Linked DNA regions of Microterricola viridarii. The protein of the gene in region 1 interacts with the protein of each later gene in a pairwise test. Links are inferred from orthologs where the notes say so. Each region holds a gene or a part of one and is shown on either strand. Other genes may lie near its edges. The genes, in order: ndk and BLT62_RS06270.

Region 1 (14,664 bases):
GGGAGGCGTCCCGGAGGATGCGCCCGACGCTCCAGCGCGGGTCGAAGGAGCTCAGGCTGTCCTGGTAGACGGCGCCGATCCGGTGCCGGCGCGCCCGGCGGGCCCGCTCGGGCAGCGGCGCCCAGGCCTCGCCGTCCAGGCGCACCGTGCCGGCATCCGGGGTCTCCAGCCCGAGCAGGATGCGGGCCAGCGTGCTCTTGCCGGAGCCGGACTCGCCGACCAGGCCGAGCGTCTCGCCGCGGCCGAGCTCCAGCGAGACCCCGTCGACGGCCTGCACCCGGCCGCCGTCCCTGGCGAAGGAGCGGGAGACGCCCTCGACCGCCAGCACGGCAGGCCGCGCCGGCTGCGTCGGGTGCGCCGGGTGCGCCGGCCGCACCGGCTGCGCCGCGCGGGGCGCGTGGTCGGGCACGGCGGCGATGAGGCGCTTCGTGTACTCCTCCCGCGGGGCGCCGAGCACCTCGGCGGTGCTGCCCTGCTCGATGACCCGCCCGCCCCGCATGACGAGCACGCGGTCGGCGAGGGCGCTGACGACGGCGAGGTCGTGGCTGATCAGGAGCAGCGCGGTGCCCTGGGCGGTGATCTCGGCCAGCAGCTCGAGGATGCGCGCCTGCACGCTGACGTCGAGCGCGGTGGTCGGCTCGTCGGCGATGACGATGGGCGGGTTCAGGGCGAGGGCGGCGGCGATGAGGGCCCGCTGGCGGAGTCCACCGCTCAGCTCGCCGGAGCGGCGGCGCATGGCGGCATCCGGGTCCGGCATGGCCACCCGCTCCAGCAGCGCGCGCACCCGGGCCTGCACCGCGCCGGCGCCGCCGCGCTCGTGCAGCCGGATGGCGTCGCCGATCTCGCGCCCGATCGGCCGCAGCGGGTCGAGCGAGACGAGGGCATCCTGCAGGACGAGCCCGACCTCGGTGCCGCGGATGGCGCGCCACTGGCGCTCCGTGGCCTTCCGGAGGTCCCGCCCGGCCACGACGAGGCGGTCCGCCCGCACCTCGGCGCGCGCGCCGGCCAGGCCGAGCAAGGCCCGCGCGGTGACGCTCTTGCCCGAGCCCGACTCGCCGACGATGGCCACGCACTCGCCGGGGCGCAGCACCAGGTCGACGCCCTGCACGACGGTCTCGTCGCCGAAGCGCACGCTGAGCCCGGCCACATCGAGAAGCTCATTCACTGTGTGCCACCTTCCCTGGCGCGGACGCGGGTCAGCGCTCGGCCGAGCACGGTGCTGGCCACGGCGGTCAGCACGATCATCAGCCCGGGGAACACCGTCAGCCACCAGGCCGTGGCCAGGTAGGGGCGCCCGGCGGAGAGCATCGCGCCCCACTCCGCGGTCGGCGGCAGTGCGCCGAGCCCGAGGAAGCTCAGCGCGGACGCCCAGACGATGGCCTGGCCGATGCCGAGGGTGGCCAGCACGAGCAGCGGCGCGAGCGCGTTCGGCAGGATGTGCCTGCCGAGGATCCGGCGCGGCCGGTGGCCGAGCACCCTGGCCGCCTCGACGTAGCCGGAGCGCCGGACCGCGAGCAGTTGGCCGCGGAGGATCCGCGCGTAGCCGGGCGCCGTCGAGAGCCCGACCGCGAGGGTGGCGGTGACCGGCCCCGGCCCGGCGATGACGATCACGAGCAGGGCGAGCAGCAGCCCGGGGAACGCGAACAGCACCTCGACCGTGCGGTTCACCGTGAAGTCGAACACGCGGCCGCCGAACGCGGCGAGCACGGCGAGGGCCAGGCCGAGCGTCAGTCCGATGGCGGTCGCCGCCACGCCGATCAGCAGCGAGTTGGCTGTGCCGAAGACGACGCGGCTGTACACGTCGCGCCCGGACTCGTCGGTGCCGAACCAGTGCGCGGGCGACGGCGGGGAGAATGCGTCGCGCGGGGCGATCTGGTTCGGGTCCAGCGGCGCGACGGCAGCCGGCACGAGACAGGCCAGCAGCAGGTACAGCGCGAACGCCGCCGCCAGCACTGTTCCGATGCGCACAGTTCCGATGCGCAGGGCGCCGGCGCGCGGCCGGACGCCAACGGCGACCGTGCGGAGCTCGAGCTCGCTCATGCCGTCACCGCCTCCCTGCGTGGGTCGACGAGGGCGGAGACGACGTCGCTGAGCAGCGTCATGAGCACGTAGATCAGCGCCACGACGAGGACGACGCCGGTGACGACGGGCACGTCGCGGGCGGTGACGGCCTGCAGCAGGGTGCGGCCGAGCCCGGGCCGGGCGAAGATCGTCTCGACGACCACCGCGCCGGAGAGCAGGGTGCCGAGCGCCCAGCCGGAGAGGGCGACGGCGGGGATCGCGGCGTGCCGGATGGTGTGCCGCAGGCTGACGCCGACGGCGCTCTCGCCGCGGGCGCGGGCCGAGAGCACGAACGGCTGGGCGAGGGCGTCCAGCATGCCCTCCCGCATCACGGCGGCCAGAAACCCGGCCAGCGGCACGGCGAGCGTGAGAACGGGCAGCACCAGGCCGCCGAGATCGCCGGTGGACACCGGCGGGAACCAGCCGAGGGCCGTGCTGAACAGCGCGATCAGCGCCGTCGCCAGCCAGAAGTGCGGCAGGGCGGCGCTGGTGAGCTCGATGCCGCTGGCGACGGACGTCGCCACGCGGCCCGCCCCCGTCGAGACGAGCGCGAGCGCCAGGGCGAGCAGCCAGGCCACCGCGAGGGCCGCCACCGCCAGCAACACCGTTCCGGGCAGCTGCGCGCCGAGCAGGTCGGCGACGGGCACCTTGAGGGCGTACGACTGGCCGAGGTCGCCGGAGAGCAGTCGGCCGAGCATCGCCGCGTACTGCACGGCGAGCGGCTGGTCCAGGCCGTACTGCTGCCGCACCTGCTCCAGCGCCTCCGGCGAGGCCTGCGAGCCCGGCCCGCCGAGCACCGCCAGCGCCGGGTCGCCGGGGATCAGCCGCAGCGCGAAGAAGGTGATCGTCGCGACGGCCCAGAGCACGAAGACGGCGCCGGCGACGCGGGCGGCGACCCTACTCGCTGAGCCAGGCGTCATAGAAGCTCGGGGTGGACACGGTGCCGATGGCGCGCGCGCCGTGCAGCGTGGGGGAGAGCAGGAAGTGGTTCTGCTGGTCGTAGAGCGGCAGCACGGTGAAGCTGCCGAGGATCCTCTTCTGCGCCGCGGTGTAGAGGGTCTGCCGCTCGTCGGCGTCCAGGCTGCTCGCCGCCTGGGCGAGGAGGCTGTCGAGCTCCGGGTCGCTCAGCTGGGCCAGGTTGGCGAAGTAGCCGCTCGGCGCCGGGGTGATGCTGTCCGAGTGGTAGAGGATCCGCAGCACGTCCGGGCCGACCTTCGTGTACGGGGCGCTGACCACGTCGTAGTCGTTCGTGAACAGGGCGCCGTACCAGCTGGAGAGGTCGAGCGGGGTGATGACGACCTCGAAGCCGGCCTCGGCCGCCGTCGCCTGCACCTGCTCGAACAGCGACTGCTCGGCCGGGATCGACTGGTTGGTGCTGACGGGGAACGCGAGGCTCAGGCGCTGGCCGTCCTTGACGCGGATGCCGTCGGCATCCTTCTCCGACCATCCGGCCTCGTCGAGCAGGGCGTTGGCCTTCTTGAGGTCGGTGCCGAACAGCGACTCGTCGGAGTAGCCGAGCGGCTCGACGCTGGAGAGCGCGGAGTAGGAGCGCGCGGCGGTGCCGAAGAAGAGGGAATCGATGCCGTCGTTGACGTCGACGGCGCGGATGAAGGCCTCGCGCACGAGGGGGTCGTCGAAGGGCGCCTGGCCGGAGTTCAGCTCGAGCCGGTTCGAGGCGCCCGGCCGGGGCGCGTCGATCTCGGTGAAGGTGCCGGCGGATGCGGCGGCGGCCAGCGTGTCCGGCTGGGCGTTGTCGATGACCTGCACCTGGCCGGCCTGCAGCGCCGCGTAGCGGGAGGCGGAGTCCGGCAGGAAGCGCCAGTCGATCGCCTCCAGGTAGGCGGGGCCCTCGTGGGCGGCGTCGGCGGGCGGCGAGCTGTAGTTGTCGTTCCGCACGAGCGCGACGTGGTCCTGCTTGACCCAGCCGTCGACGGCGAACGGGCCGGTGCCGATCGGCGCCTGGCAGTTCTCGTCGAGGCCGCGGGCGATGCCGGCGGCCGATTCGATGGCCAGCCACGGCTGGCTGAGCGACTCGAGCAGGGCGCTGTCCGGGGCGGTCATGGTGAAGCGCGCGACCGTGTCGCTCACCGCCTCGACGCCGGCCACCTTGCCGAGGGCGAGGTAGCCGGTGGAGGAGCCGGTGGCCGGGTCCTGGACGTGCTCGACGGTGGCCTTCACGTCGGCGGCGGTCAGCGGGGTGCCGTCGCTGAAGCGCACGTCGTCGCGCAGCGTGAACTCCCATGTGAGGCCGTCCTCTGCCATCTCCCAGCTGTCGGCGAGCCAGGGGATGATCCGGCCGTTGTCGTCGATCGACACGAGCGACTCCAGGTACTGCCCGGCGATGAGTGCCTGCGGGTAGTTGCCGCCGACGTGCGGGTCGAGGCAGTCGGGCTCGGCGTCGCCGCTGGCGTAGACGAGGGTGCCGCCGCTCACGGGGGTTCCGGATGCCGCGGTGCCGGTGGTGCCGGCGGCGTCCCCGGTGGGGGCGCTGCACGCGGCGAGCAGCAGGACGGCGGAGGCTGCCAGCGGCAGCAGTGCGCGCCGGGCGGCGCGGGAGGGCAGGGCAGGCATCGAGATCCTTGCTGGGGAGGGGAAGTGCGCCCGGCGTTGAGCGAGCGCGTCATAATCATGGCACCGGGAGAGGCGCTCGGCACGCCACTTGTTATAGTCCAGCTAGAACAATAGGATCGATGTGTGCTCATCCGCATCGATCCCACCCTCTCCACGCCGCTGTTCGAACAGTTGGCGGCCGGCATCCGTGCCTCGGTCATCGACGGGCGGCTCACCGTGGGGGAGCGGCTGCTGCCCGCCCGGGAGCTGGCCGGCGCCCTCGACATCAACGTGCACACGGTGCTGCGCGCCTACCAGATCCTGCGCGAGGAGGGCCTGCTCGACATGCGGCCGGGCCGCGGCGCCATCGTCGCCGGGCGGATCGGTCAGCACGCCGCGCTGGCCGGCGCGATCCACGACCTAGTCGACGAGGCCAAGCTGCGCAACGTTTCGGAGAGCGCCCTGCTCTCGCTCATCAGAGAGGCCTACAAGTGAACGACTCCACCCAGCACGCCAACCCGGAGCAGCGAGCGGTGACGCGCTCCCGACTCCTCCTGGTGGCCGTCGTGTTGCCGCTCGCGGTCGCCGTGGCATCCGCACTCGTCATCATCAGCTGGATCCCGACCCTGCCGGCGGTGATCGGGATCCACTGGGGCTCGGAGGGGGTGAACGACTTCGGCAGCCCGTGGGAGCTCGTCGCCATCGTTCTCGGGACGGTCGGTCTTTTCAGTGGCGTGATGGCCTTCTCGTTCGCGCATCTCGCCGAGCGTGGCCGCCCCCGGCCCGCCCAGAAGGTGCTGGCCGTGACCTCGCTCTGGCTGTCCGTCCTGCTCAGTGTCGGCATCGCCGGCTCGGTTGCGACGCAACGCGGCTTGAGCGACGCCAGCACCGCACCAGATCCCCTGCCCTGGCTGCTGCTCGGTGCCCTGCTCGGGCTCGTCGCGGCCGCGGCCGCCTGGTTCCTGCTTCCGCGCGCCGACCGCACGCCGCCGTACGCGTTCGACGTCGAGCCGCTGGACGTCGGCCCGTCGGAGCGCGTCTTCTGGACGGGAACCGTGTCCGCAGCCCGCGGCGTGCTGCTGCTCATCCTGGCGGTGTTCGCGCTGGGGATCGGGAGCACGCTCGCCGCGGCGCTCGGCGGCGAGGAGGTGCTGGTGCTCGTGCTGCTGCCGCTGTTCGTGGTGCTCGCCGTGGCGCTCACGACCGTCCGTTGGAGGGTCAGCGTCGGGCAGCACGGGGTGAACGTCGTCTCCGTCGCCGGCTGGCCGGCGATCCGGATTCCGCTGAGTGAGGTGGCCGATGTGCGGCTGATCGCGGTGAACCCGGTCGGCGACTTCGGCGGCTGGGGCTGGCGCTGGAACGGCGGGCGCACCGGAATCATCCTGCAGGCCGGCCCGGCGATCGAGGTCACCCGCAGCAACGGGAAGGTGCTCGTCGTGCCCGTCGACGACGCCGAGACGGCCGTCGCGGTGCTGCAGGGCGCCGGCGCCCGCTGAACGCCGCCGGCCCGCTGAACGAGCGCGGGCCGGCGGAGTTGGGCGAAGCGGCTCGGGTCCGGGCTCCGACCCGCTATTCTTAGAGGCACAGACTGCGAACCGGCCATCACCGGGGAGTCCTCGGAAGAGAACAGGCGGGCGCCACGGCATCCGACTGAGGTAGAACCGAGCGGGGCTGGCCCGTCATCGCCAAGGAACAAGCGGCTTCCCGGCTGCCGAAGGCGGCATCGGGGAGCAAGCGAGGTGGTACCGCGGCAGGCAGAGGCCCGCCGTCCTCGTGGAAGTGGCCAACAGCATCCGTCAGCCGTCCAGGAGACACACGTGTACCCCAAAGACTCGAACACCCCCGATTCCTCCTCCACCGCGGGCTCCGGCGCCGCATTCGGCGTGACGCCGTCGCCGAACTTCCCCGCGATCGAGGAGGAGGTGCTCGCGTTCTGGAAGCAGGACGGCACCTTCCAGGCCTCCATCGACCAGCGCGAGGGCGAGGACGAGTGGGTCTTCTATGACGGCCCGCCCTTCGCCAACGGCCTGCCGCACTACGGCCACCTCCTCACCGGCTACGCCAAGGACGTCTTCCCGCGCTATCAGACCATGCGCGGCAAGCAGGTGCACCGCCGCTTCGGCTGGGACACCCACGGCCTGCCCGCCGAGCTCGAGGCGGAGCGCCAGCTCGGCATCACCGACAAGAGCCAGATCGAGGAGATGGGCATCGCCGCGTTCAACAGCGCGGCCAAGGAGTCGGTGCTGCGCTACACCAAGGAGTGGCAGGAGTACGTCACCCGGCAGGCCCGCTGGGTCGACTTCGACAACGACTACAAGACGCTCGACACCAGCTACATGGAGAGTGTCATCTGGGCATTCAAGACCCTGCACGACAAGGGCCTCGCCTACGAGGGCTACCGGGTGCTGCCCTACTGCTGGCGCGACCAGACCCCGCTCTCCAACCACGAGCTGCGCATGGACGACGACGTCTACAAGATGCGCCAGGACCAGACGGTCACCGTCACCTTCCCGCTGACCGGCCCGAAGGCGGAGTCGCTCGGCCTCACCGCCGTGCGCGCCCTCGCCTGGACGACGACGCCGTGGACCCTGCCCACCAACCTCGCCCTCGCCGTCGGCCCCGACATCGAGTACGCGGTCGTCCCGGCCGGCCCCAACGGCACCCCGGATGCCACCGTGCTCCGCGAGGAGGCCGAGGGCACCGCCGCGCACACCGAGGTGCTCGGCGGCGAGTACCTGATCGCGATCGACCTGGTCGCCGGTTACGCCAAGGACCTCGGCTACGACAGCGCAGAGGAGGCCACCGCCGCGATCTCGCGCACCGTCCGCGGCCGCGAGCTCGAGGGCGTCAGCTACGACCGCCTGTTCGACTACTACGCCGACACCGAGGAGTGGGGCACCGAGAACGCCTGGCGCATCCTCACCGCCGACTACGTCACCACCTCCGACGGAACCGGCATCGTGCACCAGGCCCCCGCCTACGGCGAGGAGGACCAGAAGGTCTGCGAGGCGGCGGGCATCCCCGTCATCCTCTCGCTCGACGACGGTGGCAAGTTCCTGCCCGCGGTGACGGATGTCGCCGGCCAGCTCTGGATGGACGCCAACAAGCCGCTCACGCAGCTGCTGAAGGCCGAGGGCCGCCTGCTCCGCCAGGCCAGCTACGAGCACAGCTACCCGCACTGCTGGCGCTGCCGCAACCCCCTGATCTACAAGGCCGTCTCCAGCTGGTTCGTCCGCGTCACCGAGTTCCGCGACCGCATGGTCGAGCTGAACGAGGACATCAACTGGGTGCCGGACAACGTCAAGGACGGCCAGTTCGGCAAATGGGTGGCGGGTGCCCGCGACTGGTCGATCAGCCGCAACCGCTACTTCGGCTCGCCGATCCCGGTCTGGAAGAGCGACAACCCCGAGTTCCCGCGCGTCGACGTGTACGGCTCGCTGGACGAGCTCAAGCGCGACTTCGGCACGCTGCCGCTGAACGCGGCGGGGGAGCCGGACCTGCACCGCCCCTACATCGACGACCTCACCCGGCCGAACCCGGACGACCCCAGCGGTCAGTCCACGATGCGCCGCATCTCCGACGTGCTCGACGTCTGGTTCGACTCCGGCTCGATGCCGTTCGCCCAGGTGCACTACCCGTTCGAGAACCAGGAGTTCTTCGGCGAGCACCACCCCTCCGACTTCATCGTCGAGTACATCGGGCAGACCCGCGGCTGGTTCTACGTCATGCACGTGCTCTCCACCGCGCTGTTCGACCGACCCGCGTACAAGAACGTCGTCAGCCACGGCATCGTGCTCGGCTCCGACGGCCAGAAGATGTCCAAGTCGCTCCGCAACTACCCGGACGTCTCCGAGGTCTTCGACCGCGACGGCTCCGACGCCATGCGCTGGTTCCTGATGTCCAGCTCCGTGCTGCGCGGCGGCAACCTCGTCGTGACGGAGGAGGGCATCCGCGAGGGCGTCCGCCAGGTCATGCTGCCGCTCTGGAGCACCTGGTACTTCTTCAGCCTGTACGCCAACGCGTCTGCCGGTTCGAATGAAGCAGCCGGCGGCTACGAGGCCACCCTGCGCACCGACTCCGGCGACGTGCTCGACCGCTACCTGCTGGCCAAGACCCGCACGCTCATCGAGGATGTCACCACCGACCTCGACGCGCTGGACAGCACCCTGGCCGCCGCCAAGCTGCGCGACTTCGCCGACGTGCTCACCAACTGGTACGTGCGCCGCTCGCGCGACCGCTTCTGGGCCGGCGTCGGCGCCGACGGCAGCAACAGCGAGGCCTTCGACACGCTCGCCACCGTGCTCGAGGCGTTCACCCGGGTCGCCGCCCCGCTGCTGCCGCTCGTCAGCGAGCGCGTCTGGCAGGGGCTGACCGGCGGGCGCAGCGTGCACCTGACCGACTGGCCGGAGGCCGACGCCTTCCCCGCCGATGACGCCCTCGTCGCCGCCATGGACCAGGTGCGCTCCATCACCGGTGCCGCCCTCTCCCTCCGCAAGCAGGCCGCGCTGCGCGTGCGCCTGCCGCTGGCTGCGCTCACCGTCGTCGCCGCCGACACCGCCGCGCTCGCCCCGTTCGAGTCGATCGTGCGCGACGAGCTCAACGTCAAGTCGGTTGAGTTCGTCGAGCTGGCCGAGGACAGCGCCGCCCGCTACGGCATCACCAGCAAGCTCACCGTCAACGCCCGCGCGGCCGGGCCGCGCCTCGGCAAGGGCGTGCAGCAGGTCATCCAGGCCGCCCGCAGCGGCGACTGGAGCGAGACCGACGGCGTCGTCACCGCCGGCGGCGTCGAGCTCGCCGCCGGCGAGTACGAGCTCGTGCTCGAGACGGCCTCCGGCGGCGAGGGCCAGGCCCTGGCCCTGCTGCCCGGCGGCGGCTTCGTGCTGCTCGACACGGCGACCACCCCGGAACTCGAGGCAGAGGGCCTCGCCCGCGACGTCATCCGCGCCGTGCAGGACGCCCGCAAGGCGGCCGGCCTCGAGGTCAGCGACCGCATCAGCCTGAGCCTCGTCGTGTCGGAGGACGGCCTCGCGGCCGTGCAGCAGCACGCCGAGCTCATCGCCGCCGAGACCCTCGCCACCCAGGTGAGCGTCGCCGCGGCATCCGGCACAGAAGAACTCGCCCCGCTCGCAGGCGGCGCACACGTGCACATTGGAGTAGTGAAGGCATGACCGACGACAACAGCGCATACACACCCGACGACGAGTTCGCGGACGCCGCGGCCGCCGTCTACGCCGAGCTGCTCGCCCGCGTCGGCGAGGTGAACCCGCAGCCCCGGCTCGAGCCGACCCGCCGCGCCGTCGAGCTGCTCGGCGACCCGCAGCGCTCGTACCCGATGATCCACGTCACCGGGACCAACGGCAAGACCAGCACCAGCCGGATGATCGAGAGCCTGCTGCGCGCCCACGGGCTGCGCACCGGCCTGCTCACCAGCCCGCACCTGGTCAGCTTCAACGAGCGCATCGTCATCGACGGCGAGCCGATCAGCAACGAGGCGCTCGCCCACAACTGGGCCGACATCGCCCCCTACATCGCCATGGTCGACACCGAGCTGATCGCGGCCGACGAGCTGCCGCTGACGTTCTTCGAGGCGCTGACGGTGCTGGCCTTCGCCAGCTTCGCCGACGCGCCCATCGACGTCGCCGTCGTCGAGGTCGGCATGGGCGGCGAGTGGGACTCCACCAACGTCGCCGACGGCCAGGTCGCCGTGTTCGCCCCGATCGCGCTGGACCACCTCGGCAAGCTGGGCGACACGATCGGAGAGATTGCGCGCACCAAGTCCGGCATCATCAAGCCCGCCGCGGCCGTCGTGTCCGCGACGCAGGCGCCGGAGGCCGAGGCCGAGCTGGCCCGCGCCGCCGAGCTCACCGAGTCGACGTTGGCCGTGCAGGGCGCGGCGCCCGGCTTCGAGCTGCTGAGCAGCACCGTCGCCGTCGGCGGCCAGCTCATCACGGTGCGCGGCCTCGCCGGCACCTACAGCGAGCACTTCCTGCCGCTCTACGGCAGCCACCAGGCGCAGAACGCCGCGCTGGCCATCGCGGCCGTCGAGTCCTTCCTCGGCGGCGGCACCCAGGCCATCGCCGAGGACATCCTCACGGAGGCGCTCGGGGAGTCACCTCGCCCGGCCGCCTGCAGCTGGTCGGCATCGAGCCCACCGTCATCGTGGATGCCGCCCACAACCCGCACGGCGCGTCCTCCCTGGTCGCGGCGCTCGGCGCCTACTTCGACTTCGACGAGATCGCGGTCGTGCTCGGCGTGCTCTCCGACAAGGACGCCCGCGGCATCATCCAGGCGCTCACCCCCGTCGCGACCCGCTTCCACGTGACGCAGTCCGGCTCGGAGCGGGCGATCGACGCCTACGAGCTCGGCGAGCTCGTCGCCGACGCGGTCGGCGAGGAGGCCGTGTTCGTCTCCAACGACCCCGCCGAGGCGCTGCAGAGCGCCCGTGAGTGGGCCGACGCGGCCCCCGCCGGGCCGTCGTCGTGACCGGTTCGATCACCCTCGTCGCCGAGGCGATCGTGATCGCCGACGCCGAGAACTGGATGCAGTCGTGACCGCCGCCCCCGCGCCCCGGCAGAGCTCGGTGCAGCGCTCGCTCGCCTCGATCGTGCTCGGCTTCGAGCTCGTCGTGATCTTCCTGGCGACCCTCGTCATCGCCTTCGGCCCCGGCGCCGTGCTGCCGCCCTGGGTGATGCTCACGGTCGGCGGCATCGTCTGCCTCCTGGCCATCGCCACGATGGGACTGCTGCGCCACCGCTGGGCCTACGCCCTCGGCTGGGGCGTGCAGGCGGTCGTCGTGCTGAGCGGCTTCTTCAACCCGGCCATGTTCTTCATCGGCGCGCTGTTCGTCGCGATGTGGGCGTACTGCATGATCACCGGCGCGCGCCTGGACCGCCAGAAAACACTTTCTTAAGCCGACAACCCACGGCCAACCTCTAAGGAGAAAACACTATGAGCACCGCAATCGAAGAGACGCTGGTCCTGGTCAAGCCCGACGGCGTCGCCCGCAGCCTGACCGGTGAGATCCTGCGCCGCATCGAGGCCAAGGGCTACTCGCTGGTCGACATCCGCCTGGTGCAGGCCGAGCGCTCCCTGCTCGCCGAGCACTACGCCGAGCACGAGGGCAAGCCCTTCTACGAGCCGCTGGTCGAGTTCATGGAGTCCGGCCCCATCGTCGCCATCCGCGTCGCGGGCAACCGCGTCATCGAGGGCTTCCGCGTGCTGGCCGGCACGACCGACCCCACCACGGCGGCCCCCGGCACCATCCGCGGCGACTTCGGCCGCGACTGGGGCCTGCGCGTGCAGCAGAACCTCGTGCACGGCTCCGACTCGCCCGAGTCGGCCGAGCGCGAGCTGAAGCTCTGGTTCAGCTAGCAGCACCAGCACCACAACGAATGCCGCCCGGCTCCAGCCGGGCGGCATTCGTCATCTCCGCGTTCAGGGGTCTGGCGGCGGATGACGCTAGAAGACGTGGCTGATCACGTCCAGGCGCAGCTGGGCGATGACGGCGACGACCAGGTAGCTGAGCAGCGTGATCAACGGGATCCAGCCGTACGCGGCATCCGAGAGGCGGCGGACGGCGGCGCCGAGCGGGAGGCGCCCGGTGCGCAGGTTCTCCAGGGTGACCATCCAGAACAGGGGGATGACGACGGCCCAGGTGACCATGCACCACGGGCACAGCGTCGCCAGGGCGAAGATGCTCGTGCCGATCAGCCAGACCACGAAGGCGAGGGCGAGCACGACGCCGGCGTTGTAGCCGAGCCAGAACCAGCGCGGGAAGCGCACGCCGCCGAGCAACGCCACCCCGATCGTGATCACGACGGGCCAGGCCATCAACCCGATCACCGGGTTGGGGAAGCCGAAGATCGCGCCCTGCGGCGAGTTCAGGTTCGCCCCGCACTGCACCAGGAGGCTGAAATCGCAGCTCGGAACGGAGCCGGGAACCTGCAGCAGGTGGAACTTCTCCAGCGTCAGTGCGAACGCCGCGAGCAGGCCGATCGCACCCAGAATGACGGTCAGCACGCCGTGCGGAATGGACGAACGCGTAGATGCAGTTTCGGGCATAGACGGATTATCCCACGCGTTGCGCGCGTGAAAACGCGATAGCGTGCGATAATTGACGCAGTCGTTTGAGCCCTGCTCGAACAGGCGACAAGAAGGCTTACCGGGTGCCCAGCACCCACAGATGCATCAGAAGTATTCGCACAGAGGATTCGGTCCGCGCACCGAGAGAAGTAGCAATCAGAGCCACGAGCCGGTTGCACACAACTAGATTTGCGGGGGTTCGCTCAACGGAGCCCCGCTCGAGAGAGTACCCGGAGCGGGTGGCGCGGTTGCCCGCACCGGTCAAGGAGTTATCCCGGTAATGGTGGACAAGACCAACAATGAGACAGGCAGCAACGACGCGGCATCAGATTCGACGAAGAGTCAGGTGAAGAAGCGCCCCCGCATCTTCGGAGCGCGCAAGAAGCGCGCGGACGAGGCCCCGGCTGTAGAGAGCACCGTAGAGAGCGCCGCGGTCGCAGCGCCGATCATCGCCGAGCCCGCCGCCCCGGCCGTCGCCGAGGTGCAGGCTGAGGCGCAGGCGGAGGCAGAGGCCGTCGCCCCGGAGGCGGAGCAGGCCGAGGCCGCCCCCGCCGCGGATGCGGCAGCGGCAGAGGCGCCCGCTGCGCCGGTCATCCCGACCCAGCTCAGCACCACCTCGCTGATCTTCCATGCGCCCGTCATCGCGCCGCTGCCGGCCCGCTCGGGCTCCGAGCGCGGTTACGAGCGCGGCTACGAGCACGACTACGACCGCGACGCCGACGACGCCTCCACGGTGCGCCGCCGCGCCCGCCGCCGTTCCGGCGAGGAGGGCCGCTCCGGCTCCGACGACCCGGCGAACACGGTCGTCAAGGTACGCACGCCGCGCGAGCCAGAGCTCATCACTGAGCCGCAGCGGATCAAGGGCTCCACCCGCCTCGAGGCCAAGAAGCAGCGCCGCCGCGACGGCCGCGACGCCGGCCGCCGCCGCACCGTCATCACCGAGGCCGAGTTCCTCGCCCGCCGCGAGTCCGTCGACCGCAGCATGGTGGTGCGCGCCAAGAACAACAAGATCCAGATCGGCGTCCTCGAGGACGGCGTGCTGGTCGAGCACTACGTGGCCAAGAACCAGGAGGCGAGCCTGATCGGCAACGTCTACCTCGGCCGCGTGCAGAACGTGCTGCCCAGCATGGAGGCCGCCTTCATCGACATCGGCCGCGGCCGCAACGCCGTGCTGTACTCCGGCGAGGTCGACTGGGACGCCGCCGCGGCGGAGAACCCCGGCGCCAACCAGCCGCGCCGCATCGAGCTGGCGCTGAAGCCCGGCGACAAGGTGCTCGTCCAGGTCACCAAGGACCCGGTCGGCCACAAGGGCGCCCGCCTGACCAGCCAGGTGTCGCTGCCCGGCCGCTACCTCGTGTACGTGCCGAACGGCTCGATGAACGGCATCAGCCGCAAGCTCCCGGACACCGAGCGCTCGCGCCTGAAGAAGATCCTCAAGGAGGTCCTCCCCGACAACGTCGGCGTCATCGTGCGCACGGCGGCCGAGGGCGCGACGGAGGAGCAGCTCACCCTCGACGTGCAGCGCCTGATCAGCCAGTGGGCCAGCATCAGCTCGCAGCTGCAGACCGTGCAGGCCCCCGCGCTGCTGCACTCCGAGCCCGACCTGCTCATCAAGATCGTCCGCGACGTCTTCAACGAGGACTTCCAGAAGATGATCATCTCCGGCGATGACGCCCAGGAGGTCATCGAGAGCTACCTGCGCGGCGTCGCCCCCGACCTGCTCGAGCGCGTCGAGCGCTACGAGGGCGAGAAGGACGCGTTCGACGAGTTCCGCATCTCGGAGCAGATCGAGAAGGCCCTGGACCGCAAGGTCTGGCTGCCCTCCGGCGGTTCGCTCGTGATCGACCGCACCGAGGCGATGACCGTCGTCGACGTCAACACCGGCAAGTTCGTCGGCTCCGGCGGCAACCTCGAGGAGACCGTCACCAAGAACAACCTCGAGGCCGCGGAGGAGATCGTCCGCCAGCTGCG
Region 2 (14,764 bases), 770 kb from region 1 along the record:
CACGAGGCTGGTCGCGGTGACCCTGGCCAGCGCCGCCTGGATCCCGCCGCGGCCGCGGCCGATGTCGTGCGAGTTCATCGCCTCGACGAGCGTGATGTAGCTGTTGGCATCGAAGCGGCGGGTGAACTTGTTGCCGTGGAAGTCGAGGTAGGACTCGACGGCGAAGCGGCCGCCGTCGCCCAGCGGGCTGATGCCGCTCTGCCAGCTGCGGTCGAAGCGCTCGTTGAGCTCGCTGTGGCTGCGGTAGTTGAGCATGGCCATCCGCCGGGCCAGGGCGAGGCCGCGGGTCGGGCCGTCTCCGGCGACGGCGTCGTAGTACTCGCCGCCCTGGAACAGCGGGTCGGTGCGCACGGCCTCGATCTGCACCGAGTTCAACGCGATCTGGTCGGCCGTCGTCACCGGGGGAGCGGCGAGCACGGCCAGGCGCTCGACCCGCTCCGGCCGCCCGACGGCCCACTCGATGGCGTGCATGCCGCCCATCGAGCCGCCGATGACGGCGGCCCAGCAGTCGATGCCGAGGGCGTCGGCGAGGGCGGCCTGGGCGTCGACCTGGTCGCGGATGGTCAGGAACGGGAAGCGGGTGCCCCACTCGCTGCCGTCCGGGGCGAGCGAGGCGGGGCCGGTGGAGCCCTGGCATCCGCCCAGCATGTTGGGGGCGACCACGAACCAGCGGTCGGTGTCGACGGCCTTGCCCGGTCCGACGATGCCGCCCCACCAGCCGGCGGTGGCATGCCCGGGGCCGGAGTCGCCGACCACGTGGCTGTCGCCGGTGAGCGCGTGCAGCACGAGCACGGCGTTGTCGGCCGCCTCGTTCAGCTCGCCCCAGCTCTCGTAGGCCATCCGGGCGTAGGGAAGCGTGCCGCCGGCCTCGAACTGCCGGGCGCCGATGCCGACGAAGCGGCGGTTGCCGACGGGGTCTCCCTCGCGCCAGGCCCCCGTTGCGGGCGCCTTGCCGAGCAGCGTGCGCGCCTGGGCCTCCGTGATGAAGCTCGAGGGCGCGACATCCGCCGAAGTCTGCCAATCCATGACTCAATTGTGGCGTGGAAACAGAGCGGCCCGGGCATTGTTACAGCTGCGGTGTCGCAGCTGAACAAGCCCGGGCGGCTCTTCAGGGGTGTTTAGGCGTTGGCGTTGGCCGCGTCGGTGACGGCGCGGGCGGCCGCGAAGCCGGTCTCCAGGTCGGCCAGGATGTCGGCGATGTTCTCGATGCCGAGCGAGAGGCGCACCAGGCCGGGCGTGACGCCGGCGGAGAGCTGCGCCTCGGGCGAGAGCTGCGAGTGGGTGGTGGATGCCGGGTGGATCACGAGCGAGCGCACGTCGCCGATGTTGGCGAGGTGGCTGAACAGCGTGAGGCTGTCGACGAGGGCGCGGCCGGCGTCGACGCCGCCCTTGAGCTCGAAGGAGAGCACCGCGCCGACGCCCTTGGGGGCGTACTTGTTGGCGGCGCCGTACCAGGGGCTGGAGGGCAGGCCCGAGTAGTTGACCGACGCGACGTCGGGGTGGTTGTCGAGCCACTCGGCGACGTCCTGGGCGTTCTGCACGTGGCGCTCGATGCGCAGCGACAGCGTCTCGATGCCCTGGATCAGCTGCCAGGCGCTCGCCGGGGCGATGGCCGCACCGAGGTCGCGCAGCAGCTGCACACGGGCCTTGATGATGTAGGCCAGGCCGTCGCCGACGGCGGCCGTGTAGCTGGCGCCGTGGTAGCTGGGGTCCGGCACGGTCAGGCCGGGGAAGCGCTCGACGTTCTTGGACCACTCGAAGGTGCCGCCGTCGACGATGATGCCGCCGATGACGGTGCCGTGGCCGCCGAGGAACTTGGTGGCGGAGTGGATGATGATGTCGGCGCCGTGCTCGAACGGGCGGATCAGGTACGGGGTGGCGATGGTGTTGTCCACGATCAGCGGCACGCCGCCCTCGTGGGCGACATCGGCGACGAGGGCGATGTCGAGGATGTTGATCTTCGGGTTGCCGATCGTCTCCGCGAAGAACAGCTTCGTGTTGGGGCGCACAGCCCGGCGCCACTCGTCGGCGTCGTCCTGGTTCTCGACGAAGGTGGTCTCGATGCCGAGCTTGGCCAGCGTGTACTTGAACAGGTTGTAGGTGTCGCCGTAGATGGAGCTCGACGAGACGATGTGGTCGCCGGCCTCGGCGATGTTCAGCACGGCGATGGTTGCCGCGGACTGGCCGGAGGAGAGCAGCAGCGCGCCGGTTCCGCCCTCGAGGGCGGTGAGGCGCTGCTCGACGACATCCTGCGTCGGGTTCTGGATGCGGGTGTAGATGTTGCCGAACTCGGCCAGCGCGAAGAGGTTCTTCGCGTGGTCGGAGTTGTTGAACACGTACGAGGTGGTCTGGTAGATCGGGGTGGCCCTGGCGTTGGTCACCGGGTCCGGGCGGGCACCGGAGTGGACCTGCTTGGTTTCGAACTTCCAGTTGCTTGTGTTGTCGCTCATGAGGGTTTGTCTCCTATAGAGCGTGCGGACCATCCACCGCTCGAGTGTGAGCCTAAGCCTGAGCCCTGTGCGCAGCAATGGAGGCCGCAACTCGTCGTAACACTAGGGATTCGGGTGTAACAGTGCGCCGGTCCGGCCTAGCGGTTGTCGCCCCTCGGCAGCACGATCGTGCCCGTCGCCGTGCCCTCCGAGCGCCGGAACAACCACTCGGCGCGAGGCTCGACGAGGGGCCGGAACACGCGCCGGATGAACGGCATCGAGAGCACGACCGAGAGGGCGATGCAGAACACGATCATGCCGGGCAGCACCCACCACGGCTGCGGGCCGGCCAGCACCCCGCTCTCCCGGATCGGGTAGAGCACGAAGGAGTGCAGCAGGTAGATGTACATGGTGGCGGCGCCCAGCCCGGTGAACCAGGTGGTGCGGCGCGGCATCAGCATCAGGAAGGCGAAGACCAGGGCGAAGGCGAGCAGCATGAAGCCGAGCCGGATGCCGCCGGCCCACCACTCCGGGTAGCCGATGGCTGCGTACGACTCGTCATAGAGCAGGAAGCGGCGGAGCTTGAGATCCCGCCAGGTGTCGACGCCCACCCAGCAGACCACGGCGAGCAGCGCGAACAGGGCGATGGCGCCCGCCCGCCAGCGCCAGAGCACGGCGGGCCGCATGGTCAGCCAGCGGCCGGTCACCTGCCACTGGCGCAGGCTCCAGCCGAGCACGAAGAAGGGGAACAGCCCGAGCGTGCGGGAGAGGGCGAACAGGGAGTCGACGTTGCCGACGTAGCCGACCCCGATCGAGCCGATGATGGCGATCGCCAGCGGCCAACGCAGCAGCACCAGGTAGGGCAGGGCGACACGCCAGACGGCGAGGGCGAGCAGGAACCAGAGGGTCCAGCTGGCGCTCGAGTAGTCGAGCTTGAACGCGCCGCCAGCCAGCCAGTGGATCAGCGTCCAGATCGTCTCGAAGATCAGGTAGGGCAGCAGGATGTCGGTGATGATGCGCTTCATCTGACGCCCGTTCGGCGTCGCCGACTTGGCGAAGTAGCCGCTCACCGTCACGAAGATCGGCACGTGGAAGGCGTAGATGAACAGGTACACCGCGTAGGCGGCATCCGATTCGGAGATCAGTTTGAGAATGCCGTGGCCGATCACCATCAGGGTGATGGCGATCCAGCGGGCGTTGTCCCAGAGCGGGACGCGGCGTTTGGCCTTGGCTGTGGTGGGGGAGGTCATCGCGTCCCATTCTCTCCTGTCTCGCCTCTGCGGCCCAGCGTCTGTCCGTGCGTTGTGGTTCTTGTCTGTGTGGTTCGGCGCCGGGCGGCAGAATGGGAGGCATGACGATGAAGCGTGGTGGCACGAGGCGTGCAGTGGTGACGGGTGCGAGTTCAGGGATCGGGGCGGCGACCGTGCGCCAGCTGCGCGCGGCTGGTTGGGACGTCGTCGGGGTGGCCCGGCGCGAGGACCGGCTGGCGGCGCTCGCCGCGGAGACCGGGGCGAGCTTCTTCGTCGCCGACCTCACCCGGCAGGCCGATGTCGATGCCCTGGCCGCCCACCTGGCCGAGACCGGGCCGTTGCACGCCGTGGTGAACAACGCCGGCGGCGCGAAGGGCCTCGACAGCGTCGAGGGCTCGGATGCCGCCGACTGGCAGTGGATGTTCGAGGTGAACGTCATCGCCGTCAAGCGCGTGATCAGCACCCTGCTGCCGCTGCTGCGGGACACCGTGCGCGCGGAGGGCGGCGGCGCCGACATCGTCACCGTTACCTCGATCGCCGGGCACGTGGCCTACGTGGGCGGCGGCGGCTACAACGCGGCGAAGTTCGCCGCGCACGCCCTGACCGCTGTGCTGCGGCTGGAGCTGAACGGGGAGCCGATCCGGGTGATCGAGATCGCCCCCGGCATGGTGCACACCGAGGAGTTCTCGCTGGTGCGCTTCGGCGGCGACCAGGCCAGGGCCGATGCCGTCTACGCCGAGGTGCCGAACCCGCTCAGCGCCGACGACGTGGCCGAGACGATCGTGCACGCGCTCGGCCGGCCGGCGCACGTGGACCTCGACCTGATCGTGGTCAAGCCGGTCGCCCAGTCGGCGCCGCACCTCGTCGCCAAGGGCGAGCTGCGCCCCCGCGGCTGAGCCCGCCGCCTGACCCGGCCGCCGACTCGCGCTCTGCGCCCGTCTGCGACGTCCCGCGCTCCGCGCCCGACTGCGACTTCTCGCTGGTCGAGTAGCGAGGAACGAGCGTATCGAGACCCCGCACGAGACCCGGCTTCCGGCGAGAAGCCGGGTCTCGTACGGCCCCGGCGGGCCTACTCGACCAGCGGCAGGGGGACGGGTTCGCCCTCTGGGCTGCTTGCGTTTGTCGAATCCGCCGCGGCATCCGGGTCGGCGAACGCCAGCTTCGGCACGAAGAACAGCAGCACGGCGGCGGCGAGTGCGCCGAGGCCGCAGACCGCCCAGACCACCATGTAGCCGGCCAGGCTGGCCGCCGTCGAGGTGACCGCCGAGGCGGCCCCCGCCAGCAGCACGACGCCGAAGACGGCGGACGCGAACGATCCGCCGATGGTCTTCGTCGTGTTGGTGAGGGCGGATGCGACGCCGGTCTGCCCCTGCGGGGCGGCGGCCGCGGCGGCCGCGGGCAGCGCGCCGACGAGCGCGCCGGAGCCGATGCCGGCGATGCACATGTTGAGGAACACCTGCCACACCTCGAGGTGGAACGGGATGAACAGCAGGTACCCGATGGCGACGAGGAACGCGGCGGCGATGAGGGCGACCCGCGGGCTGAACCGCTTGGAGACGAGCGGGAAGAGCAGCGCGCCGACGATCATCGAGATCAGGTAGACGCCGATGAGCGTGGAGATGTCGGAGGCGTCCAGGCCGAGCCCGTAGCCGTTGACGGTGTCGGTGCCCGCATACGTGGCCAGCGGCGCCTGGGCGCCGAGCAGGCTGATGCCGACGAGGCCGGCGGTCAGCAGCACCGGCCACATGGTCGGCTGGCGCATCACGCGCAGGTCGATGGCCGGGTCGGCCTGCTTGAGTTCCCACTTGCCGAACGGCCAGAAGGCGAGCACGCCGACGGCGATGAGCGCCCAGACCCAGAGCGTCTCCGGGCCGTTGATGCGCATGAAGGTGAGTCCGGAGGTGATCAGCAGCAGGCCGATCGTGAGCAGCGAGAAGCCGACGACGTCGAGTGAGCGCTTCTCGGTGCCCGGCTCGGACTCCGGCACGCCGAACAGGATGGCGAAGAACACGAGGGTGACGGCGATCGCCGGCACGAACAGGGTGAGGGTGACGTCCTCGCCGAGCGCGGCGAACACGCGTCCGGCGCTGAGTGCGCCGATGATCGCACCCGCCTCCAGCGCGACGACGAGCAGCCCGGCGGCGCGCCGCGTCTGCGACGGGCCGCGCCCGGAGCGGCGGCCCCTGTCGAAGATCAGCGCCACCTCCAGTGGCAGCCAGACCACGTAGAAGCCCTGCAGTGCCCACGCCGCGAGGAAGCTCCAGAAGTCGCCGGCGAAGGCGAGCCACCAGCTGGCCGCGGCGGTCAACACGGTGGAGGTCAGCAGGATGCGCTTGTGCCCGTACATGTCGCCGAGCTTGGCGAGGATCGGCACAACGAGCGCGGAGAGCAGCAGCTGGGCGGCCTCGAACCAGTTGAAGTCGGCGTCGTGGATGCCGAGGTGGTCGACCAGGTCGGGGATCAGCGGCACGTAGTACCCCTGCAGGATTCCACTGGTGATCTCCACGAGGAACAGCCAGCCGATGATGGCCGCGGTCACCCCCGCGGCGGTGCGGGCGCCGCGTCGCGCCGTCGCTGCAGATGTCATTCTCGGATGCTACTGCCTGCGGTATCCGGGCTGCACCACAAGAATGTGCGCAGGAAAGTGCGATTACCCTTACTCCATGGCCTTTGATGCAGACGACTCCGCAGGATCCAACACCACCATCGAGAAAGAGATTCTCGAATGGTCCGATTTCGCCGACGCCTCGCGCGGTTTGGCCGAGGATGTGCTGAAGAGCGGCTTCGTGCCCGAGGTGGTCATCGCCGTCGCCCGCGGCGGCCTGCTGCTGGCCGGCGCCATCTCCTACGCGCTCGGCACCAAGAACTGTGGCTCGATCAACGTCGAGTTCTACACCGGCGTGAACGAGCGCCTGCCCGAGCCGATGCTCGCCGCGCCGATGCTGGACGCGCCGGCCCTCGCCGGCAAGCGCGTGCTGCTCGTCGACGACGTCTCCGACTCCGGTCACACCCTGGTCAAGGTGCTCGGCATCCTGGCCGAGAACGGCGCGGAGGTGCGCACCGCCACGCTGTACACCAAGCCGCACACGGTGCTGGAGCCCAACTTCTACTACCGCAAGACGGCCGGCTGGATCGTCTTCCCCTGGTCGGCGCTGCCGCCCGTCTCCGTCTAGACCCGTGGCCGTCACCTTCGACCGCTCCGCGGTGCACGAGGGATGGCTGCGCGCGCTCGGGCCCGTCGCCGAGGAATTGGCCGGGCTCGAGCGCTTCCTCGCGGGGGAGGCCGGTTACCTGCCGGCCCCGGCTGCCGTGCTGCGGGCGCTGCGCATCGACCCACAGAGCGTGCGGGTGCTCATCGTCGGGCAAGACCCGTACCCAACGCCCGGGCACAGCATGGGCCTCGCCTTCTCGGTTGCGCCGCACGTGCGGCCGCTGCCGCGCAGCCTCGCCAACATCTACACCGAGCTGCGGGGCGACCTCGGCATCCCGACGCCGGAGCACGGCGACCTCGGCTCCTGGGCCGAGCAGGGCGTGCTGCTGCTGAACCGGGTGCTCACCGTGCGCCCCGGCGAGGCCGGCTCGCACCGGAGGCAGGGCTGGGAGGCGGTGACCGAACAGCTGATCCGGTCGCTCGCCGCGCGCACGCCGGAGCAGCCGCTCGTCGCCATCCTCTGGGGCAACGACGCGCAGGCGCTGGAACCGCTGCTCGGCGGCATCCCCGTGATCGCCTCCGCGCACCCGAGCCCGCTGTCGGCCCGCCGCGGATTCTTCGGCTCCCGGCCGTTCAGCCGTGCCAACGCGCTGCTGCTCGAACAGGGCGCGGAGGCGATCGATTGGTCGCTCGGCGGCAGCCAGGTCAGCGAGCAACAGACCCTCGAAATCTTCCGTTAATACTGCTCGTTTACGCTGGCGTCATGCTTGAAGAGGAATACCAGCCGCGCCGCACGCTGCCGCGCCGCCTGCGCAAGCCAGAGCCGCCGGAGGCGCCGTTCGACTTCACCCTGCGTGAGGCCGTCGAAGCAGACATGCCTGCTGTGCGCGAGATCTACAACTACTACGTGGCGAACTCGACGGTCACCTTCGACGAGGACGCCATGACGCTGGCCGAGTGGCGCGACAAGTTCGCCTACCTCCAGAAGCTCGGGATGCCGTTCGTCGTCGCGATCTCGCCGACGGACCAGATCCTCGGCTACGCGCTGGTCGCGCCGTGGAAGCAGAAGCGCGCCTACCGCTTCACCGTGGAGAACTCGATCTACCTGGGCCCGGCCGCCACGGGCAAGGGCCTCGGACGGGTGCTGTTGGCCGACCTCATCGAGCGCTCGGCGGATGCCGGCCTCAAGGAGATGGTCGCCGTCATCGCCGACCAGGGCGCGGAAGCGTCCCTCGCGCTGCACCGGGAGTTCGGCTTCCGGGAGACCGGACGGATGGGCCGCGTCGGCTACAAGTTCGAGCGTTGGCTCGGCATCGTGATGATGCAGCTCTCGCTCGGCTAGCTGTACTGCCCAGGGACGTTGGTTGAATCGGTGTGACGACTCGCTGTAGTCCTTCGGGAATGAGTGAGGACCTCCTGCTGCAGAGTGGAGCTGCTTAGAAACCAGTTCTGCGAGACCAGGAGGCCCTCATGTCCCACGCTAACGCTGCGCTGACTCCACGCCAAAGGCTGCGCATGGCGCGCCTGATCGTGGACGACCGTTGGCCGATCTCGCAGGCCGCGAGACAGTTCAACTGCTCCTGGCCGACCGCCAAGCGGTGGGCTGAACGTTACGCGGCGATGGGTGAGGACGGCATGCAGGACCGCTCCTCCCGGCCGCACCGGAACCCGAACAGGACCCCGCAGCGGCTGGTGCGGAAGATCGTGCATCTGCGGTGGAAGAAGCGTTTGGGGCCGGTCGCGATCGGCGCGAAAGTGGGCATGCCCGCGTCGACCGTGCACGCCGTGTTGACCCGGTGCCGGCTGAACCGGTTGAGTCACGTCGACAAGCGCACCGGGGAAGTCGTGCGGCGCTACGAGCACGACAAGCCGGGGGCGATGATCCACGTCGACGTGAAGAAGCTCGGCAACATCCCCGATGGCGGCGGCTGGCGTTACCTGGGCAAGCAGCAGGGCGGCAAGAACCGGGCCGCGACCGTTGGCGCGGGCCGGAGCAAGCGCCGGCAGCCGCTGGTCGGGACGGCGTTCGTGCACACCGTCATCGACGACCACTCCCGCGTCGCCTACGCCGAGATCCACGCCGACGAGCAAGCGGTCACCGCCGTGGGTGTGCTCCGCCGGGCCGTGTCCTGGTTCGCCGCCCGAGGCATCACGGTCGAACGGGTCCTCTCCGACAACGGCTCTGCCTACAAGTCCCACCTCTGGCGCGACACCTGCACCGAGTTGAACATCACACCCAAGAAGACCCGCCCCTACCGGCCACAGACCAACGGGAAGATCGAACGCTTCCACCGCACCCTCGCCGACGGCTGGGCATTCTCACGGTTCTACGCGTCCGAGTCAGCCCGCCGGAACGCCCTCCCGGTCTGGCTCCACGAATACAATCACCACAGGCCCCACACGGCCATCGGGAGCAAACCACCCATCAGCCGGTTAACCAACCTTGCTGGGCAGTACAGCTAGCGCGCCGCGGCTACCGCGACGCCCGTCGCGCCGGGTTCGTCACCCGGCCGAGCGTCGTCAGGAGCGAGCGCTGCGGAACCAGGCGAACGGCCCGCGCCGAGAACGCGTTGCCCAGCCCGCTGACGACCCGCGGCGGCGTCGAGCGCCGGTCGAGGGCGCGGAACGCCGTCTCGATCACCTCGGCGCCGCTCTGCGGGGCGCCGAACGAGACGCCCTCGCTGCCGGCAACCTGTTTGAACTCGGTGGCGGTCGGGCCCGGGCAGAGCGCGAGCACCTTGAGCCCGGTTCCCTTCGCCTCGGACCAGAGCCCCTCCGAGAAGCTCAGCACGTAGGCCTTCGTCGCCGCGTACACCGACATGAACGGCACCGGCTGGAACGCGGCCGTGCTCGCCACGTTGATCACCGCGCCGGTCGCCGGCGCGGTGCGGGCGTGCCTAAGCAGCTCCGGCCAGAGGGCGCGGGTGAGCTGGGTGAGCGCGAGCACATTCAGCTGCACCTCGTTGTGCAGCCGCTGCGGCTCGAGCGCGCCGAAGCGCCCGTAGCTGCCGAAGCCGGCGTTGTTGACGAGGGTGGCGATCTGGATGTCGCGCTGACGGAGGTCGGCGACGAGGGTGTTCACGGCATCCGGGGCGGTCAGGTCGAGCGGGATGACGGTCGAGACCGTGCCGAAGCGCTCGGCGAGGTCGACGGCGAGGGCCTCCAGGCGTTCCAGCCGTCTGGCCACGAGCACGAGGTCGGCGCCGCGGGAGGCGAACTCCCGGGCGAACGCGGCGCCGAGACCGCTGCTCGCGCCGGTGATGAGCACCGTCGTGCCCATCGGGTTGAAGACGAAACGAGTCATGTTTTCAGGCTAGACCCCGGGGCCCCGCACGACCGTGATCGCGTCGAAAAAACAGGAGGAGCGCACGGCGGAGCCTGCCTGCGGGGGTCGCAGTGCTCTCCTCCTGCTTTTCCCGGCGGCGGGCTGTTGCAGCCCTGGCCGGACTAGCCGCGCGCCAGGCCGCGCCGGGCGAAGGCCCAGCCGCCCCAGGCGGCCAGGGCGAGCGCACCGAGGGTCGCGAGCACCAGGCCGAGCACCGCGCGCGGGGACAGGAGCACGCCGGCATCCGGTCTGAACACCGTCTCGGGGAGCGGGGCATAGGCGAACCAGCCGACGGTGGTCTGCTCGGTCGGCAGGAGCAGCAGCACCACGCCCGTGAGCACGAGCAGCGCGGCGAGCACGACGCCGATCCGCAGCCAGGCTCGGTGGCGGGGGTCAAGCCGGTGGGCAGCGCCGAATTCGCTCATGTCGCGAGACTAGGCCATCGGCACGGACCGGTGCCGTGGCCTCGGAAACTAGAATCGGGGGATGCCCTCGTCTCAGTCCCACCCCGCGCTTCCGACCGGCCGCCCCCCGCGCCACACCGTGCTGCGCTCCTTCGCCGGGCACCTGGATGCCGCCCCGGATGCCGTCTTCTCGGCGATCCAGCAGAAGATGAGCGCCGCGCCCGGCGTCACCGTCGACGCCTCCGGGCAGGAGATCGTGCAGCAGGGCGGCTGGTGGTACCGCGGCGAGTACCGGGTGATGGCGGAGCCGGCCGACGCGGGCACCGACGCTGGCACCGACGCGGGTGCGGATGCCGCAGCACCGGGCACCCGGCTCGAGTACGAGATCGTGAACGTCGCCCAGAGCTGGCACTGGGCCGGGCCGATCGCCGGGCGCCGTGTGCTCGCCGAGGCGCCCTACGGCTTTCACGCGTTGCTGAGCGAGATCGAGGCGGAGCTCTGGCCCGAACTCGTCGGCGAGTCCGACCTCGACGCCGGGCCCGCCGACGAAGACTAGAGGCGGGGCGGCACGGCCTCGGCGGCGAGCCCGACGTGCTCGCGGGAGTTCTGGCGCTTGCGCTCGAGCCAGTTGTCCTGGTCGCGCAGCCCCCTCGCGACCGCGACCCTGATCACGCTGTAGCGCAGCAACAGCCCGATGCCGATGCCGATGCCGAGGGCGGGCAACGGCGGCGACTGCAGCGCGGGCACGGCGACGTTGTCCATGCCCGCGTTCTGGCATCCTGCTAGTTCTTCGGCGTCGCCCGGCGCAGCATCGCGTAGCCGGCGAGCCCGGCCAGCGCGGAGACGACGAGCGACCACGCGGCCATCCCGGTCGTGCCGTGAGCGGCCATCCACGAGCCGATTGCCGCCCAGCTGTTCGTGTACGCGATCAGGGCGAACAGGCCGACGAGGGCCGCTCCGCCGACCACCCAGAACACGACCATGCCGTTGATGCGCCAGCGCATGTAGATCGTGGCGATCGCGGCGCCCGCGAAGCTGAACAGCAGCTGCAGCGCGAAGAAGCCGAACCAGTGCTCGATGGGTGTGCCGCCGCCGCCCCAGGGAACCGTGAACAGCCGCCCGTTCAGGCCCCAGCCGTTCGTGGCCTGCTCGATCGAGGCGAGAACGGTGAGCACCACGGCGTTGGCGGCCGAGACCAGGCCGAAGGTGAGCGCGGTGCCGAGGTAGAAATCGCGCCGCGTCACGCTGAAGCCGAGCGCGAACGGGAAGGTGAGGTTGATGGCCATCACGGCGGCCACGAGCAGGTAGATGAGGATCGAGAGCAGCGCGCCGCTGAACTGCGGGCTGCTCGCCGACCCGTCGAAGCCGCTGGTGACGCCGACGGAGCGCAGGATCATCCAGATGGCGATGGTGATGAGGAAGGCGGAGCCGAGGATGATCCAGGGCAGCGTGACGTAGGCCATGCGGTTCACGAGGTGCAGGCGCACCACGTTCCAGATGCGGGTCATGGGATGTCCTTTCCGGCGCTCAGGCCGAGGCCTGGAAGTCATGGGTGGAGGTGTTCGTGCTGCGCACGATCAGCTGCTGCAGGGAGACGGGCAACAGCTCGAGGCCGGAGTCCGCGGCATCCGCTCGTTCGAATGCGCTCAGCTGGCCCTGAACCGTGACGGATGCCAGCCCGCCGATGCTCTCGCTGTGCAGCAGCGTCCGGCCGGCGGTGAATCGCTCGACCGCGGCGCGGGTGCCGGCGACGGTGGTGGCCGAGCCGCGCAGGGTGTCCGCCTCCTCGTCGATGATGATGCGGCCCTGGTCGATGACAAGTACGTGCTCGAGGAGGTTGCTCACCTCGTCGATCAGGTGGGTGGAGAGGATGACGGTGCGCGGGTGCTCGGAGTAATCGGCCAGCAGGCGGTCGTAGAAGATCTGCCGGGCGACGGCGTCGAGGCCGAGGTAGGGCTCGTCGAAGAAGGTGAGCGGCGCCCGGGAGGCGAGCCCGACGATCACGCCGACCGCCGAGAGCTGGCCGCGGGAGAGCTTCTTCATCGGGCGGTTGAGGGGAACGTTGAACTCCTCGATCAGTTCCTCCGCGAAGGCGGCATCCCAGTTGGTGAAGAACCACGGGGCGCTCTTGAAGACGTGCTTGGCGCGGAACTCGTCCGGGTACTTCTGGCTCTCCTTGATGAAGCAGATCTGGGAGAGCACCTCCGCGTTCTCGACCGGGCTCGCGCCGAACACGTTGATGCTGCCGGAGCTGGCGAAGTCCTGCCCGGTGAGCAGCTGCATGAGCGTCGTCTTGCCCGCGCCGTTGCGGCCGAGCAGGCCGTAGATGGTGTTCTCGCGCACTTCGAAGTCGACGGAGTCGACCGCGGTGACGGAGCCGAAGCGCTTGCTCAGCGCAGTGACGGAGACGACAGCGGAGGTGTCGGTCATGAGAGCTGCTCCTTCCGGGAGGCGGATGTCGGTGCTGCTGTGGATGCTGCGGATATGGCGGTTGCTGTGGATGCCCCGGATGCCGTGGCGGAGGCCTCGTCGCGGAGGAGCTCGCCGAGCTGCGTGGGGGAGATGCCGAGCTTGGCCGCCTCGGCGAGCAGCGGGTGCAGGTACTCGTGCACGAAGCGATCGCGCCGCTTGGAGACGAGCCGCTCGCGTGCGCCGCTGCTGACGAACATGCCGATGCCCCGCTTCTTGTAGAGGATGCCGTCATCGACGAGCAGGTTGACGCCTTTGAGGGCGGTGGCCGGATTGATGCGGTAGAACGCGGCGAACTCGTTCGTCGAAGGAACCTGACCCTCCTCGGGCAGTGCGCCGTCGATGATGTCGTTCTCGACGCGCTCGGCGATCTGCATGAAGATCGGTCGCTCGTCGGTGATCACGATCGTCCCCCTCTGCGCATTCGCCCCGCTGGTTCATTACTCATGTAACTAACCAACTAGCTAGCCGTGCTTTTGTCAAGCCCCCGCTGACTCTTCCTCCGGCCGGCGTGCAACTCACGCGTCGCTCCCCGCGTCGACTGAGGGTGCGAGGCGTCTCCGCGTCGGCTGAGCTTCTCTCTCCACGTCGGCTGAGGGAGCGAGGAACGAGCGACCGAAGCCCGGTTTCCAGCCCGAACGCGGCGCCACTTCCGACGCTACCGCACCCCACCGACATTCCGCGGAAAGTTATCCACATCAGGCATTTTTCTCGGGAATTGCTTGCATTCCGCCGTAGAATAGGAGCATGGAAAACGCGGCGGGGCAGCTGGCAGAGGCACAGTCCCTCCTCGCCGCCGCACTCGCCGGATCCGATGAGCGGATGCTGCGCGACGACGCCCTGCTCGAGCTCACCGCGACGGCCGAGGCCGTCGGCCGGCTCGTCGACGCGCTCCGCATCCGGGCGGCCGGGGAGGTCGCGTTCCGCTCCCGCCGCGAGCTCGGCGAGGACCGGCTGTCGGCGAAGAAGGGCTGCCGCAACGGGGTCGAGCTCCTCGCCCGGACCACGCTCGCGTCCGAGCGCACGATCACGCAGCGGATGCGGCTCGGGGCGGCGACCCGCGCCCGGGTCGCGCTCACCGGCGACACGATGCCGGCCCGCTTCGAGCAGGTCGCCGACGCCCTTCGTGCCGGTTCGCTCGGCTACGACAGCGCGGCCGCCATCATCGACACCCTGGACCCGATCCGGGCCCGGGTCGGCGACCTCAACGTGGAACACGCCGAGACCGCCCTCGTCGCCGCGGCGACCGGACCCACCCTCGAGTCCCCACTGCCGTTCGCGGCCGACGAGGTGCGCGGGCAGGCCCGCGTCTGGGAGAGCGTCCTGGACGAGGACGGCACCGAACCGATTGAGGAGCGGGCGATGGCCGCGCGCGGCATCAGCGGCGGCCTGACCCGGGACGGGTTGGTGCACCGCAGGATGGCGCTGCTGCCCGAGGTCGACGCCAAGTTCGAGACGCTGCTGAACGCCTACCTGAGCCCGCGCAGCAAGCCCAGCTTCGCCGATCCCGACCCGGGCCAGCCGAAGGACCCCCGGGCGACCGCGCAGGCCCGGCACGATGTCTTCGCCAGCCTGATCGACGGCGCCGCCCGCAGCGCCGCCGCCCCGACCATGGGCGGGGCCGCCCCGACCGTGCTGGTCTCGGTCCGGCAGGCCGACCTCGCCTCGGGGGCCGGGTCCGGTTTCATCGAGGGCTGCGAGGCGCCGATCTCCCTGCGGGCGGTCGAGCAGTTCGT

What was found.
Region 2: the proteins of ndk (region 1) and BLT62_RS06270 interact in binary tests that used the Escherichia coli proteins (3 or more experiments, as listed by UniProt). The link is inferred for Microterricola viridarii from one-to-one orthologs.

Annotation. Positions count from the first base shown.
Region 1 is NZ_LT629742.1:2,137,391-2,152,054, forward strand. Bases 10,463-13,270 are described here. They hold ndk (nucleoside-diphosphate kinase), read left to right. Parts: upstream 10,463-11,559; coding sequence 11,560-11,982; downstream 11,983-13,270. Other genes in these bases: BLT62_RS09805 (DUF4233 domain-containing protein), read left to right, coding at 11,159-11,521; BLT62_RS09815 (vitamin K epoxide reductase family protein), read right to left, coding at 12,070-12,672; BLT62_RS09820 (Rne/Rng family ribonuclease), read left to right, coding at 12,974-13,270. In the rest of the region: BLT62_RS09760 (dipeptide ABC transporter ATP-binding protein), read right to left, coding at 1-1,165; BLT62_RS09765 (ABC transporter permease), read right to left, coding at 1,162-2,040; BLT62_RS09770 (ABC transporter permease), read right to left, coding at 2,037-2,981; BLT62_RS09775 (ABC transporter substrate-binding protein), read right to left, coding at 2,959-4,632; BLT62_RS09780 (GntR family transcriptional regulator), read left to right, coding at 4,756-5,106; BLT62_RS09785 (hypothetical protein), read left to right, coding at 5,103-6,107; ileS (isoleucine--tRNA ligase), read left to right, coding at 6,429-9,779; more of BLT62_RS09820, read left to right, coding at 13,271-14,664. UniProt on the Escherichia coli protein: Major role in the synthesis of nucleoside triphosphates other than ATP. The ATP gamma phosphate is transferred to the NDP beta phosphate via a ping-pong mechanism, using a phosphorylated active-site intermediate.
Region 2 is NZ_LT629742.1:1,375,284-1,390,047, forward strand. What follows is about bases 5,806-8,713. They hold BLT62_RS06270 (uracil-DNA glycosylase), read left to right. Parts: upstream 5,806-6,856; coding sequence 6,857-7,570; downstream 7,571-8,713. Other genes in these bases: BLT62_RS06260 (MFS transporter), read right to left, coding at 5,806-6,266; BLT62_RS06265 (phosphoribosyltransferase), read left to right, coding at 6,343-6,852; BLT62_RS06275 (GNAT family N-acetyltransferase), read left to right, coding at 7,594-8,172; BLT62_RS06280 (IS481 family transposase), read left to right, coding at 8,301-8,713. Outside these bases: homoserine O-acetyltransferase MetX, read right to left, coding at 1-1,026; BLT62_RS06245 (bifunctional o-acetylhomoserine/o-acetylserine sulfhydrylase), read right to left, coding at 1,119-2,450; BLT62_RS06250 (acyltransferase family protein), read right to left, coding at 2,588-3,679; BLT62_RS06255 (SDR family oxidoreductase), read left to right, coding at 3,781-4,575; more of BLT62_RS06260, read right to left, coding at 4,749-5,805; more of BLT62_RS06280, read left to right, coding at 8,714-9,293; BLT62_RS06285 (SDR family NAD(P)-dependent oxidoreductase), read right to left, coding at 9,304-10,134; BLT62_RS06290 (hypothetical protein), read right to left, coding at 10,278-10,580; BLT62_RS06295 (hypothetical protein), read left to right, coding at 10,642-11,115; BLT62_RS06300 (hypothetical protein), read right to left, coding at 11,112-11,321; BLT62_RS06305 (hypothetical protein), read right to left, coding at 11,342-12,067; BLT62_RS06310 (ABC transporter ATP-binding protein), read right to left, coding at 12,087-12,989; BLT62_RS06315 (GntR family transcriptional regulator), read right to left, coding at 12,986-13,432; BLT62_RS06320 (HNH endonuclease signature motif containing protein), read left to right, coding at 13,776-14,764. UniProt on the Escherichia coli protein: Excises uracil residues from the DNA which can arise as a result of misincorporation of dUMP residues by DNA polymerase or due to deamination of cytosine.